DNA from 2 places in the Pseudoalteromonas sp. S554 genome. Region 1 is predicted to be linked to the other one. Evidence: riboswitches for the same ligand, from Rfam matches in the RefSeq annotation. Region 1 holds a riboswitch; the other holds the start of a gene.
What was found. Region 1 has a riboswitch for cobalamin ahead of CWB65_RS03280 (ABC transporter ATP-binding protein). Riboswitches for the same ligand answer to the same signal wherever they lie in the genome.
Positions count from the first base shown of each region.

Region 2: another riboswitch for cobalamin. It lies ahead of CWB65_RS06705 (TonB-dependent receptor domain-containing protein); the one in region 1 lies ahead of CWB65_RS03280 (ABC transporter ATP-binding protein).

Region 1 covers NZ_PNDV01000005.1:175,971-181,800, forward strand. The annotation lists gene CWB65_RS03270 (LysR family transcriptional regulator) at 1-378, shown strand, start outside; gene CWB65_RS03275 (porin) at 565-1,497, shown strand; cobalamin riboswitch at 1,545-1,683, shown strand; gene CWB65_RS03280 (ABC transporter ATP-binding protein) at 1,760-2,560, shown strand; gene CWB65_RS03285 (FecCD family ABC transporter permease) at 2,562-3,566, shown strand; gene CWB65_RS03290 (cobyric acid synthase) at 3,569-5,050, shown strand; gene cobO (cob(I)yrinic acid a,c-diamide adenosyltransferase) at 5,043-5,642, shown strand; gene CWB65_RS03300 (cobalamin-binding protein) at 5,642-5,830, shown strand, end outside.
Region 2 covers NZ_PNDV01000027.1:49,910-55,739, forward strand. The annotation lists gene CWB65_RS06695 (efflux RND transporter permease subunit) at 1-1,659, shown strand, start outside; gene msrA (peptide-methionine (S)-S-oxide reductase MsrA) at 1,742-2,278, shown strand; gene CWB65_RS06705 (TonB-dependent receptor domain-containing protein) at 2,324-4,150, opposite strand; cobalamin riboswitch at 4,184-4,347, opposite strand; gene CWB65_RS06710 (YajQ family cyclic di-GMP-binding protein) at 4,525-5,007, opposite strand; gene CWB65_RS06715 (VanZ family protein) at 5,160-5,510, shown strand; gene CWB65_RS06720 (ketopantoate reductase family protein) at 5,503-5,830, shown strand, end outside.

The sequences.
Region 1 (5,830 bases):
TGTGAACTGCCTATTATTCCTGTAAGTGGGTATGACACTGCAACAAACGAAAACTTTTTTGATAATCAGTACGTGTATGTTGACTGGGGAACGACATTTTCACTTTGGCATGCACGCCAGTTTACCGGTAAAACGCCTCCTTACTTTAGAACAAGTACCGGACGAATTGCGTTAGATTTAATACTACAATGTGGTGGTAGCGCATTTATTCCACATGTTTTGGTTGAGCAACATTTAGAAAATGGTGAATTATTTCATGTAAAAAATGTAGAAAATACGTCAAGAGATATATTTGTAGCCTACCATAGAGATAACGAACAAAAGGAACTGATAGAAACACTCATAAATTTACTACCTACTATTAAGGCACATGCTTAGTAATTGGGTTTTAAGTGGGTACATATTTGTATGATTGATGTTCATGTCCTTTTGATTTCATAAATAATGCAGTTTTATTAACTTTAAAAGTCAAAAATATTTCATTTGTAATATTTCTGTCATTTAGTGGTGACAAACTGCAGTCGTTTTAAAAATTAGTCTTTTGTGATTATCCAAGGAAATAACATGAAATTTGTAAAATCGAGCTTATGCTTAGCACTATTAAGTGGTTTATCTTTTAATGCACTTGCCGATGTAGACATTTACGGTAAAGCGAATGTAACAGTGCAATCATCTGATGACGGCGAAGGATCTTTTACTGAGATAAAAAGTAATGCATCTCGTCTTGGTGTTAAAGGTTCTGAAAAAATAAATGATAGTTTAGAAGCGGTATATAAGTTTGAGTTTCAAGTTGATGTGTCTGATGCTGATTCAAAAGGCGATAACGACGACAATATTTCTGCGCGTAACCAATACGTTGGTTTAAAAGGTGCGTTTGGCCAAGTGGTTATTGGTCGTAACGATACTGCGCTTAAACAATCTCAAGGTAAGTTAGACTTGTTTAACGACCTTGAAGGCGATATTAAAAATGTATTTAAAGGTGAAAACCGTTTAGGGAATACTGTTAGTTATTCATCAAACTCATACGAAGGTTTTAAAGTACTTGCTACTTTTGTAGCTGAAGATGATGTAGACGCTGATAACGGTTACTCAATGGCGGTTACTTACGGTGACGTGGCACTTAAAAAGAGCGCAGTATATGCCTCTATCGCAGCCGATAGTGAAGTAAATGGCTACGATGTAGTACGTGCGTCAATCCAAGGTAAAGTTGAAGACTTTAAACTCGGTGCTATGTACCAAACTCAAGAAAAAGTAGACGGTTCAGCTGAAGGTGACGGTTACTTATTAAATGCAGCATACAGCATGGGTAAAAACACGTTTAAAGTTCAGTACCAAGCAATGGACTTTGACGATAGCGATGATAAAACAGCTATTTCAGTGGGTGTGGATCACAAGCTTAACAAAAACATTAAAGTATTTGGCTTTTACTCAAGCTTTGATATGGACAACAACGTAGACCAAGATTACTTAGGTTTAGGTATGGAATATAAGTTTTAACGACGAGTTAAAACACTCCCTTTTTAACCGCGCTGTAATTAGCGCGGTTTTTTTTGCTTTAAATTATTTACTTACCCGCCCATAATAGAGCTTCATTTGGAATGAGGTGCAATTCCTCAACTGTTCCCGCAACTGTAATTAGCGCTATGCTTTAAGTCAGATACAAATCAATTTTTAATGAGCGGGCCTACTCATGCTAAATTTAATGTACTCCTTTTTGGTGGTTGCATTACAAGTGGGTACTCGTGTCTAGGACAGAGTATTGCAAACTAAAGCACCATTATTAAACGTTCAAAATCTCTCGTGGGGAATAGCAAATAAACCTATTCTCAAACACATTAATGTGCAAATACCTGAAGGTAAATTTGTGGGCTTAATTGGCCCTAATGGTGCAGGTAAGTCGAGTTTACTGCGTTGTTTATATCGTTTTAATAAGCCTAATGAAGGGGTTATAGAGTTTAATAACCATGATATTTGGCAGCTTAAAAGTGATGAATATGCAAAGTGCGTTGCTGTTGTTTTACAAGAGGCGCCATCGCATTTTAATTTGTCGTTATTTGATGTTGTGGCTCTTGGCCTAACGCCTCATAAATCGTTATTTAGCTCTACATCGCAAAGCGAAAAACAACAAATCACTCTAGCTATAAAAACGGTAGGGCTTGAGCTGCATACAAATCAAAATTTTGAATCGCTCTCTGGGGGCGAAAAGCAGCGGGCACTCATTGCACGTGCTATTGTTCAGCAACCTCAGCTGTTAATTATGGATGAGCCCACTAGCCACCTTGATGTTAAGTACCAAATACAGGTTATGGAGCTGGCAAAGTCTCTTGGTGTTACAGTATTTGCTTCGTTTCATGATCTTAATTTGGCTAGCGCTATGTGTGATGAGCTTGTCGTCATTAAAAATGGAGAAATAACGCATACCGGCTCTCCTGCAGAGGTACTGACTGAGCACATGCTTGATGATGTATTTGGTGTATGCGCTCAGGTTAGTAACCATCCTCAAGAATCTCAATTGGGTAAAGTTACGCCTCATATTACCTACTTTTATGGTTACAAATAATATGTTAGCAATGCATGTACGCCATTCAGTTGCACTGATTATTTGCATTACTATTGCCTTAGTAAGTTTATTTTTAGCATTGAGCTTTGGTGCTGCAGATACCTCAATACAGGATGTATTTAACAGTTTTATTTATTTAAATGATGCTTCATTCACCAGCCGTATTATTTTTGAATTAAGAATGCCCCGTACATTATTGGCGTTTTTAGCCGGTGCCGGGTTAGCTATCGCTGGGCTAATTTTACAAACCGTGACACGTAACCCACTAGCAGATCCTTACTTATTCGGTATATCGTCAGGTGCTTCGTTTGGTGTAGTTGTACTTATGGCATTTGTGGGAATTAGCGCAGGTTTTATGCTTTCGGCCGCAGCCTTGCTTGGTAGCTTATTAGCAATGAGCTTACTTATATTAATTGCCACAAGGCAGCAGGGCGGGCAAGTTGAGTCTATGTTACTTGCTGGTGTTGCACTCTCGTTTTTATTTAGTGCATTTACGAGTTTGTTGCTTTATTGGAGCGAGCCGCAAGCCGTTGCAGCTATTTTATTTTGGACCTTAGGAAGTTTTGCACGTGCCCAGTGGGCAACGCTTTGGATACCCTTTTTAGTGATTACACTGTGCACCTGCGTAATGATTAGTTTTAGGCGCCAGCTTAATGCCATGTTATTAGGTGACGAAAGTGCCATAACCCTTGGTGTTAAAGTGCATCGATTTAGGTTGCTGATGCTAATTTTAAGCTCATTAATAACCGCTGTGCTGGTGGCAATGTGTGGCGGTATTGGTTTTGTTGGATTAATGGTGCCACATATTGTGCGCTTTTTTATTTCACAAGGAACCGTTGCAGGGCTATTAATAACAAGCTTAGTAGGAGGTACATTTATGGTGTGGGTCGATGTACTGTCTCGTTCTTTACTTCAAAATCAAGAGTTGCCAGTAGGGGTGATCACGGCCGCTATGGGGAGTGCGTTTTTCTTAAGTTTACTCTTTTTTAGAAAGTCTAAGGTGTAGCCATGAAAACACTCATGATACAGGGTACTACCTCGGATGCGGGAAAAAGCACCTTAGTGGCTGCACTTTGCCGAGTATTTGCAAATCAAGGCATAAAAGTCGCACCGTTTAAGCCACAAAATATGGCACTTAATAGCGCAGTGACAAACGACGGTGGCGAAATTGGCCGTGCGCAAGCTTTGCAAGCTATTGCTGCTAAGGTAGAGCCCGAAACCGACTTTAACCCGATATTACTTAAGCCCAATAGCGATACAGGCGCCCAAGTTATTATTCATGGTAAAGCGATTAGCAACATGGAAGCCGGCAAGTACCACGATTATAAAAAAGTCGCCATGGACGCTGTCATTACATCACACGAGCGTTTAGCAAAACGGTTTGATCTTTTATTGGTGGAAGGTGCGGGAAGCCCCGCTGAAATAAACCTGCGTGAAAACGACATAGCTAACATGGGCTACGCTGAAAAAGTAGACTGCCCAGTGATTATTATTGCTGATATAGATAAAGGCGGTGTATTTGCTCATTTAGTGGGGACATTGGCATTACTTAGCGAATCAGAGCAAGCACGTGTAAAGGGTTTTGTAATTAACCGTTTTAGAGGCGATATAAGTTTGCTTCAAGGAGGGCTTGACTGGTTAGAGCAATACACGGGTAAGCCTGTTTTAGGAGTGCTGCCATACCTTCACGATTTAACTCTCGACGCGGAAGATGCTGTTGCAATAAACAATAACGTTACCCATGCAACTATCAATATTGCAATATTATTAGTGCCGCATATTAGTAACCATACCGATTTTGATGCACTGCGTTTACACCCAAATATTAATGTTAACTATATACGCCATACGCAGGTCATTCCTGATGTTGATCTTATTATATTGCCAGGTAGTAAAAACGTACTTGGCGATTTAACCTTTTTGATAAACGAAGGGTGGGATAATCAGTTAAAACGTCACTTACGCTATGGTGGAAAAGTACTTGGAATTTGTGGGGGAATGCAAATGCTGGGTAATATAATTTACGACCCCGAGGGTGTTGAGTCGTCATTAAAAAGGGTAAGTGGGTTGGCATTATGTGAGTTTGAAACCACACTCACATCGCAAAAAGTATTAAGTAAAGTGACGGCCACTTTAAAGCTAAATAATCGACAAACTTTATGTAGTGGTTATGAAATCCATGCGGGAGTAAGTAAAGGCAATGCATTAAAGACCCCTTTAATTACTTTTAGTCAGCATCCAAATGGGTTTAAAACAGATGGTTTTATAAGTGACGATAATGCAATTGCGGGCACTTATTTACACGGTTTATTTGATGAGCCCAACGCCACGATGGAAATTTTAAAATGGGTAAAGCCAGATTTAAATATTGATCCAATAAGTATTGATACACACCGCGAACAGCAGTTAGCGCGTTTAGCAACCATGTGCGAAACACATTTAGATATAGCGCAAATTACCTCGATTTATAAAGGGCATAATAATGACTGAACAAACAAACGACAAACACAAACAGCGCCAGCAAAAAGTAAAAGAACACGTAGATGCCCGTGTTGAAGCCGCGCAAGAGGTTAAAGGTATTTTTCAGGTTATTACTGGCAATGGTAAAGGTAAATCGACTTCTGGTTTTGGCGTGGTAGCACGCTGTGTTGGCCACGGTCAAAAAGCCGCTGTGTGTCAATTCATAAAAGGGACATGGGAGTGTGGTGAGCGTAATTTATTACTAGGCGCAGGGGTTGAATTTGCTGTAATGAATACTGGCTTTACATGGGATACACAAAATAAAGAGGCCGATACCTTAGCAGCACAAGCAACATGGCAAGAGGCAAAGCGCATGCTTGCCGACAGCAGTATTAACTTAGTGTTACTTGATGAGCTAACCTACATGGTGACTTATGGTTATATTGACTTAGACGAAGTACTAAGCGCACTTAATAATCGCCCAGCTATGCAGTCGGTCATTATCACAGGACGCGCAGCGCACAGAGCATTGACTGACCTTGCCGATACAGTGAGCGAAGTACGTAATGTAAAACACGCATTCGACTCAGGTGTAAAAGCGTTAGAAGGGTTTGACTACTAGTGTTTAAATTGCTTTTTATAGGTTTAATGCTGCTTAGTTTACACGGCAATGCTGTGGCGAACTCAGCGCCTGAGATTAAAAAACTACGTATAGTTGCGCTTGCCCCACACATAGTTGAAAACCTATTTGCCATTGGTGCAGGTGGCAATATTGTGGGCACCGTTGACTATGCCGATTACCCATATGAA
Region 2 (5,830 bases), on a different contig from region 1:
CTTGCACCAGCATTGTGTTCAAAAGTTCTAAAAAGCGCCGACAAGCCTAATAAATTCAGCCAATGGATGGACCGCCAGCTTACTAAATTAGAGCGCAGTTACCGTAATTCACTTTCAACAAATATGACCAAAAAATGGGGCTTGTTAGTCAGCTTAGTTTTAGCGGGTTTTGTGAGTTATTCACTATTACTGCAAGTGCCATCAGAGCTAACACCTAAAGAAGACCGCGGCACCTTTTTCATTATGATGAGCGGACCTGAGGGTGCTAGCTACGAAAATAATGCCGCCAATATGGCAAAAATTGAAGAACGCCTTATGCCTTACTCTGAGTCTGGCGAGCTAAGCCGTGTGCTTGTTCGTGTTCCTGGCTGGGGCGGTAGCGGCGGTGTTGCTATTGTTGGTATGGCTGATTGGGACAAACGCAAGCGCTCTACGTGGGAAGTAATGGATGAAATTAGTGGCAAAATGCGCGAAGTCACCGATGTACGTGCGTTTGCTATTATGCGCCGAGGTATTGGCGGTGGCGGTTCATCTCGCCCTATTGAATTTGTTCTACAAGGTAATGATTATGCTCAGCTTGCCGATTGGCGTGACCGGATTATCAAACGTGCAGAACAAAACCCAGGCCTTGTTAGAATCGATCACGATTACAAAGAAACATTCCCACAGTTTTTAGTAAGCATTGATAAAAATAAAGCGGCCGATCTAGGGGTGTCTGTGTCTGATGTTGGTCGTACACTCGAGACCATGCTGGGTCAGCGTCGTGTGACAACCTTTATAGATAGAGGTGAAGAATACGATGTCATTTTGAAAGGTACAAAAGAAGACTTTAATAACCCGACCGATATTTCAAATATATACCTTAAATCACGCAGTGGTGAGCTTGTTCCGCTAGACAGCCTAATTAGCTTAAAAGAAGAGGCAACGGCCTCACGCTTAAACCGTTACAACCGTATGCGCTCAATAACCTTAAGCGCAAACTTAGCCGATGGTTACACACTCGAACAAGCACTTAACTTTTTAAACAATGTTGCCGCAGAAGAAAACGACATTGACGGCGCAATAGACTACAAAGGTGAATCTCAGCTTTATTACGAAGGCGCATCAGCAATGACCTACGTATTTGTATTAGCGCTAACAGTCACCTTTTTGGTATTGGCAGCGCAATTTGAAAGCTTTATGCACCCATTTGTAATTATGCTAACGGTCCCCCTTGGTTTAATGGGCGCGATGTTTGGTCTTTGGTCTACCGGACTGACGCTTAATATTTACAGCCAAATTGGTATTGTTATGCTCATAGGGTTAAGCGCTAAAAATGGGATACTCATTGTTGAATTTACCAACCAATTACGCGACAAAGGTGTAGAATTTAGCGAAGCAATATTACAAGCGGCTACACAACGTTTACGCCCAATAATAATGACATCGCTAACAACGGTTATGAGCTCAGTGCCATTGGTATTAGCATCAGGCCCTGGCGCTGAAAGCCGTATGGTAATTGGTGTTGTGGTATTTACCGGGGTTATTGTTTCAACGCTACTTACTTTATTTGTTGTGCCAGCAGCGTATTATGCGCTTGCTCGTAACACACAATCACCTGAATATTTACAACAAAAACTTAATAAACAAGCAGCCGAAAAACCGCTTGAAGAGATCTAAGCAAGCTAACGCGTCGTAACCTTGTTGTTATGGCGCTAAGCTTTATGCTTTGCGTGACCTTTGTCAAATATTAGGAATAATTATGAGTTCAACAACGCAAGTAGCAACCTTTGGTGGTGGCTGTTTTTGGTGTATTGACGCAGCATTTAGGCGTGTAAATGGCGTGTCTGATGTAAGCTCGGGTTATACCGGTGGCAATACTGACAATCCAACATACAAATCAGTATGCAGTGGTACAACGGGCCATGCCGAAGTAGTAAAAGTTGAATTTGATAGCACTATTGTAAGCTTTAAAACATTGCTCGCTATGTTTTTTACTTTGCACGATGCTACGCAATTAAATCGCCAAGGTAACGATATTGGCACACAATACCGAAGTGTTGTTTATTACCATAATGACGAACAACTTGCGCTTACTAACACTATGATTGAACAGCTACAAACCCATGTTAGTGAGCCTATTGTTACCGAAGTCAGCCCGGTGACAACTTACTACCCTGCTGAGCACTATCATCAAGATTACTACAACGAAAACCCGCAACAGGGTTATTGCAGTATCTTAATCGCACCAAAATTACATAAGTTTGAAACCGTATTTAAAGAGTTTTTAGCTGAGTAAAAACACAAAAAAGCCCGGTAAAACCGGGCTTTTTATTTAGATTATTTAAAACTGGTAATCTATGCCAGCAAAAAAGCGGCGCTCTGGCGTGTTGTAGTAATACACCTGCCCTGTTGTAAAATCAGCGTTAGAATCGACTACGTTGTATTCCTTATCGAATACGTTTTCTATACGAAGCGACACCGTAATTTCATCATTTACTTGGTAATTGCCTGCTAAATTCCAAAGCGTATACGAACCCAATTGCGAAACCGCCCCTGCTCGCTCACCGCGATATTGCATTGCTATGCTTGTATCAAATGCACCAAACTGTTTTGTAAGCTCCCAATTAAAGGTTCGTTTGGCAACGTTTCTAAGCGCTTCGCCTGTTTCTTTATCTTCGGCACTTAGGTAAGCAAAATTCACATTACTATCAAAACCCAAAATTTGATTGGCTAAACTAAATTCAACACCTTCATATTGGGCCTCATTAATATTGGTGAGTGCAAAATTAGCGTCATAATCAATTTTATCCTCAATTTCATTTCTAAAAATAGCGACATCGACACGTACAGTATCAAAGTCGACGTTTAAGCCAAGCTCACGATTCACTGACGTTTCAGGTTGAAGATTGGCATTGCCGTAAAGAGGAAAGTACAAATCATTAAATGTTGGCGCTTTAAAGCCCGTGCTTTGGCTTATTCTAAATGTTGCGTCTTCAGATAAGTGATAGCCAGCTGCCGCTGTGTACGTTGTTTCATTACCAAATTGCTCATCGTCATCTTGACGAACAGTTAAATTGGCAAGCAACTCATCCGCATCGTAATATGCGCCAACAAATACAGCTAATACATCGCGCTCTTGCACTTCAAACGTGGTTGAGCTTTGTGATACGTCATCATTGTACCAATTAATACCACCACTAATGTTTAACGTGTCGTTTAAGCGGTATTGGCCGTTGTAGTCAATTTGTGAGCGCTTAGTAACAAACGTACTTGTTGTTGGCCCTTGAGAAAAATCAACATAACGGTTGTCTGAGTCATCCGTTGCAGATGCTATATCAAGGCTGTGAGTTTGGTTTTTGTAGTCTTTATTCCAACCAGCCGAAAGCTGGTAATTTTTAAAATCCCCTCGCTCAATCGTACTATCGGCAGGACTAAAGCGGCTGTCGTAATCAGCAAAGCCTTCGTTGTATTGCCCTAGTAACTTAAAGTTACCGAAATGTGTGTCGGTGTAGTTTACTTTAAAGCCAAGGTTTTTATTTTCAAAACCGTCTTCATCGGGTGCTGCGCCCTGAAGTACATCAAAGTTGTCCGTCTTTTCAAACCCTGCATTAAAAGCCGTTGTTACATCGCCTGCTTTTACAGAACCAGCAATCTGGTAGTCTTGGTACGCGTCAGATCCAAACGTAGCACTGACCGAAAGGTTATCTGACTCACGAGTAATAATATTAATAACACCTGCTAACGCATCAGAGCCATAAATAGCTGCACGTGAACCTTTAATTATTTCTATGCGTTCAATACTATTTAATGGCACATTACTTAATGCTTTTTGACCAAGCGTTGCCGAACCGGTGCGTACACCGTCTATTAAAATGAGCGTATCACCTGACCCTGTACCGCGCAATGAAACACCGGCATTTTGACCAAAACCGCCGTTAGGGTTGACCTGAAACCCAACTTGAGTGGTTAGTAGCGTTGGTAAGTCGCGAACATTACTGGTTTCAATGTCATTACGAGTTATAACATTTACACTCGCTAATACATTAGTAATTGATTGTTCAAACTTATTAGCGGTTACCGTAATGGTTTCGATTGATTGCTCTGCAGCAGATACAGATAGTGACAGCGCAGCAGTAATTGCAACGCCAAGAGTTGTTTTTTTTAACATGAAGTTCCCCTTCTTTGCCCACCGCAAAGAACTAAGTAAGATTACATCAAGGCCGGTCTCCGGACTCAGTAAATACATCGCTTTATGTATTACTTTACCGTTGCGGGGGCAGTGTTGGGATTGTAGTCATCATGAAAACGCACCAACTTCCCGATTATCTCATTAAAAAAATCAAACCATTGAAAAGATTAATAAGCACCTTGAAAATAGGCCGCTATTGTGAGGAGTTTAATAAAAAATGTCAACGGACGTCTATACAGCTAAAAAGAAAATCAATTAAAAACAAAAACGATGCCGCGTTCATAAAAAAAGCCAAATAACCTGCGCGGCTATTTGGCTTTTTATTTATAAAGTGCACAAAAAGGCTTTTATAATTAATCGCGGAAGTTTTTAAACTGAAATGGCTGACCTAAATCGGCAGTACGCACCACTTGCATAGCAGCTTGTAAGTCATCACGCTTTTTACCCGTTACGCGTACTTCCTCGCCTTGAATAGCCGCTTGCACTTTTACTTTAGAATCTTTAATGGCTTTTACTACTTTTTTAGCCACATCTTTTTCAATACCTTGCTTTAGCGCAACGTTACGAAAAACATTTTTACCTGCACGGCTAATATCTTGTAACTCTAAGCTCGCTACATCCATACCACGCTTAGAAACTTTACCCGCTAAAATATCAAACAATTGCATAACCTGTGAATCAGCTTCAGCTTTTAGCTTAATTGTTTTGTCGTTTAGCTCAATAGATGCATCAACACCTCTAAAGTCAAAGCGAGTCTCAAGTTCACGGTTGGCATTATCTACCGCATTTTGTGCTTCGTTCATTTCTACTTCAGATACAATATCAAATGAAGGCATTGGTTTTCTCCTAACTATTCAATCTTAATTTTATGGCGCAATTATAACGCTAAAATTATAAATCTTTACATTTTTCTGCATCTTGTTCAGGTGCGATACTAATTTAGTTTGATATACTTAAGCTTCTTTTTTAAGCGACTCTAGGATTTTACGTGACAAGGCGTGTTTACCAAGCTGTTTTTTTGCTCAGCATCGTAGCGTTTACTTTTTTATTTGCCAAAGAAATAAAAGGTGCAGCTAACCTATTTCCACACATTGATAAAGTAGCCCATTTTGGGATTTTTTTTGTGCTTGCCATTATTATGGATAAAGCGTTTAAGCTTCCTTTGTACGCACAAATTTTGTTATTGGCCGGTTACGGCGCATCAATTGAAATAATGCAAGACGCACTCCCCTACCGGCAGGCCTCTATTGGCGATTTTATAGCTGATTTTGCTGGTGCTGCTAGTTACTTTTTACTAAGAGTTATTTTTACACCTCGAAAAAAGAATCCCTATGACTAATATTTTAATTATAGGCGATGGCGCTATTGGCTTGTTACTAAGCCACTTTTTAAGTCACAAAAATAATGTTCATGTTTTAACACGCAAACCAACCTGCAATACGCGTTTTTATAGCCGTAAAAATGCCCCGTCACATAACATTAATGCACGCTTTATTAATTTAAGCGATCTGGCGCAACAACCTAGTTATGATGTTGTCATTTTTACAGTTAAAGCTTTTCAGGTTCAAGATGCATTTTCACAAGTAAAACCTTATCTTGCTGCAAATTCAATATTAGTCGTTTCTCATAATGGAATGGGAAATATTGAAGAGCTTATTC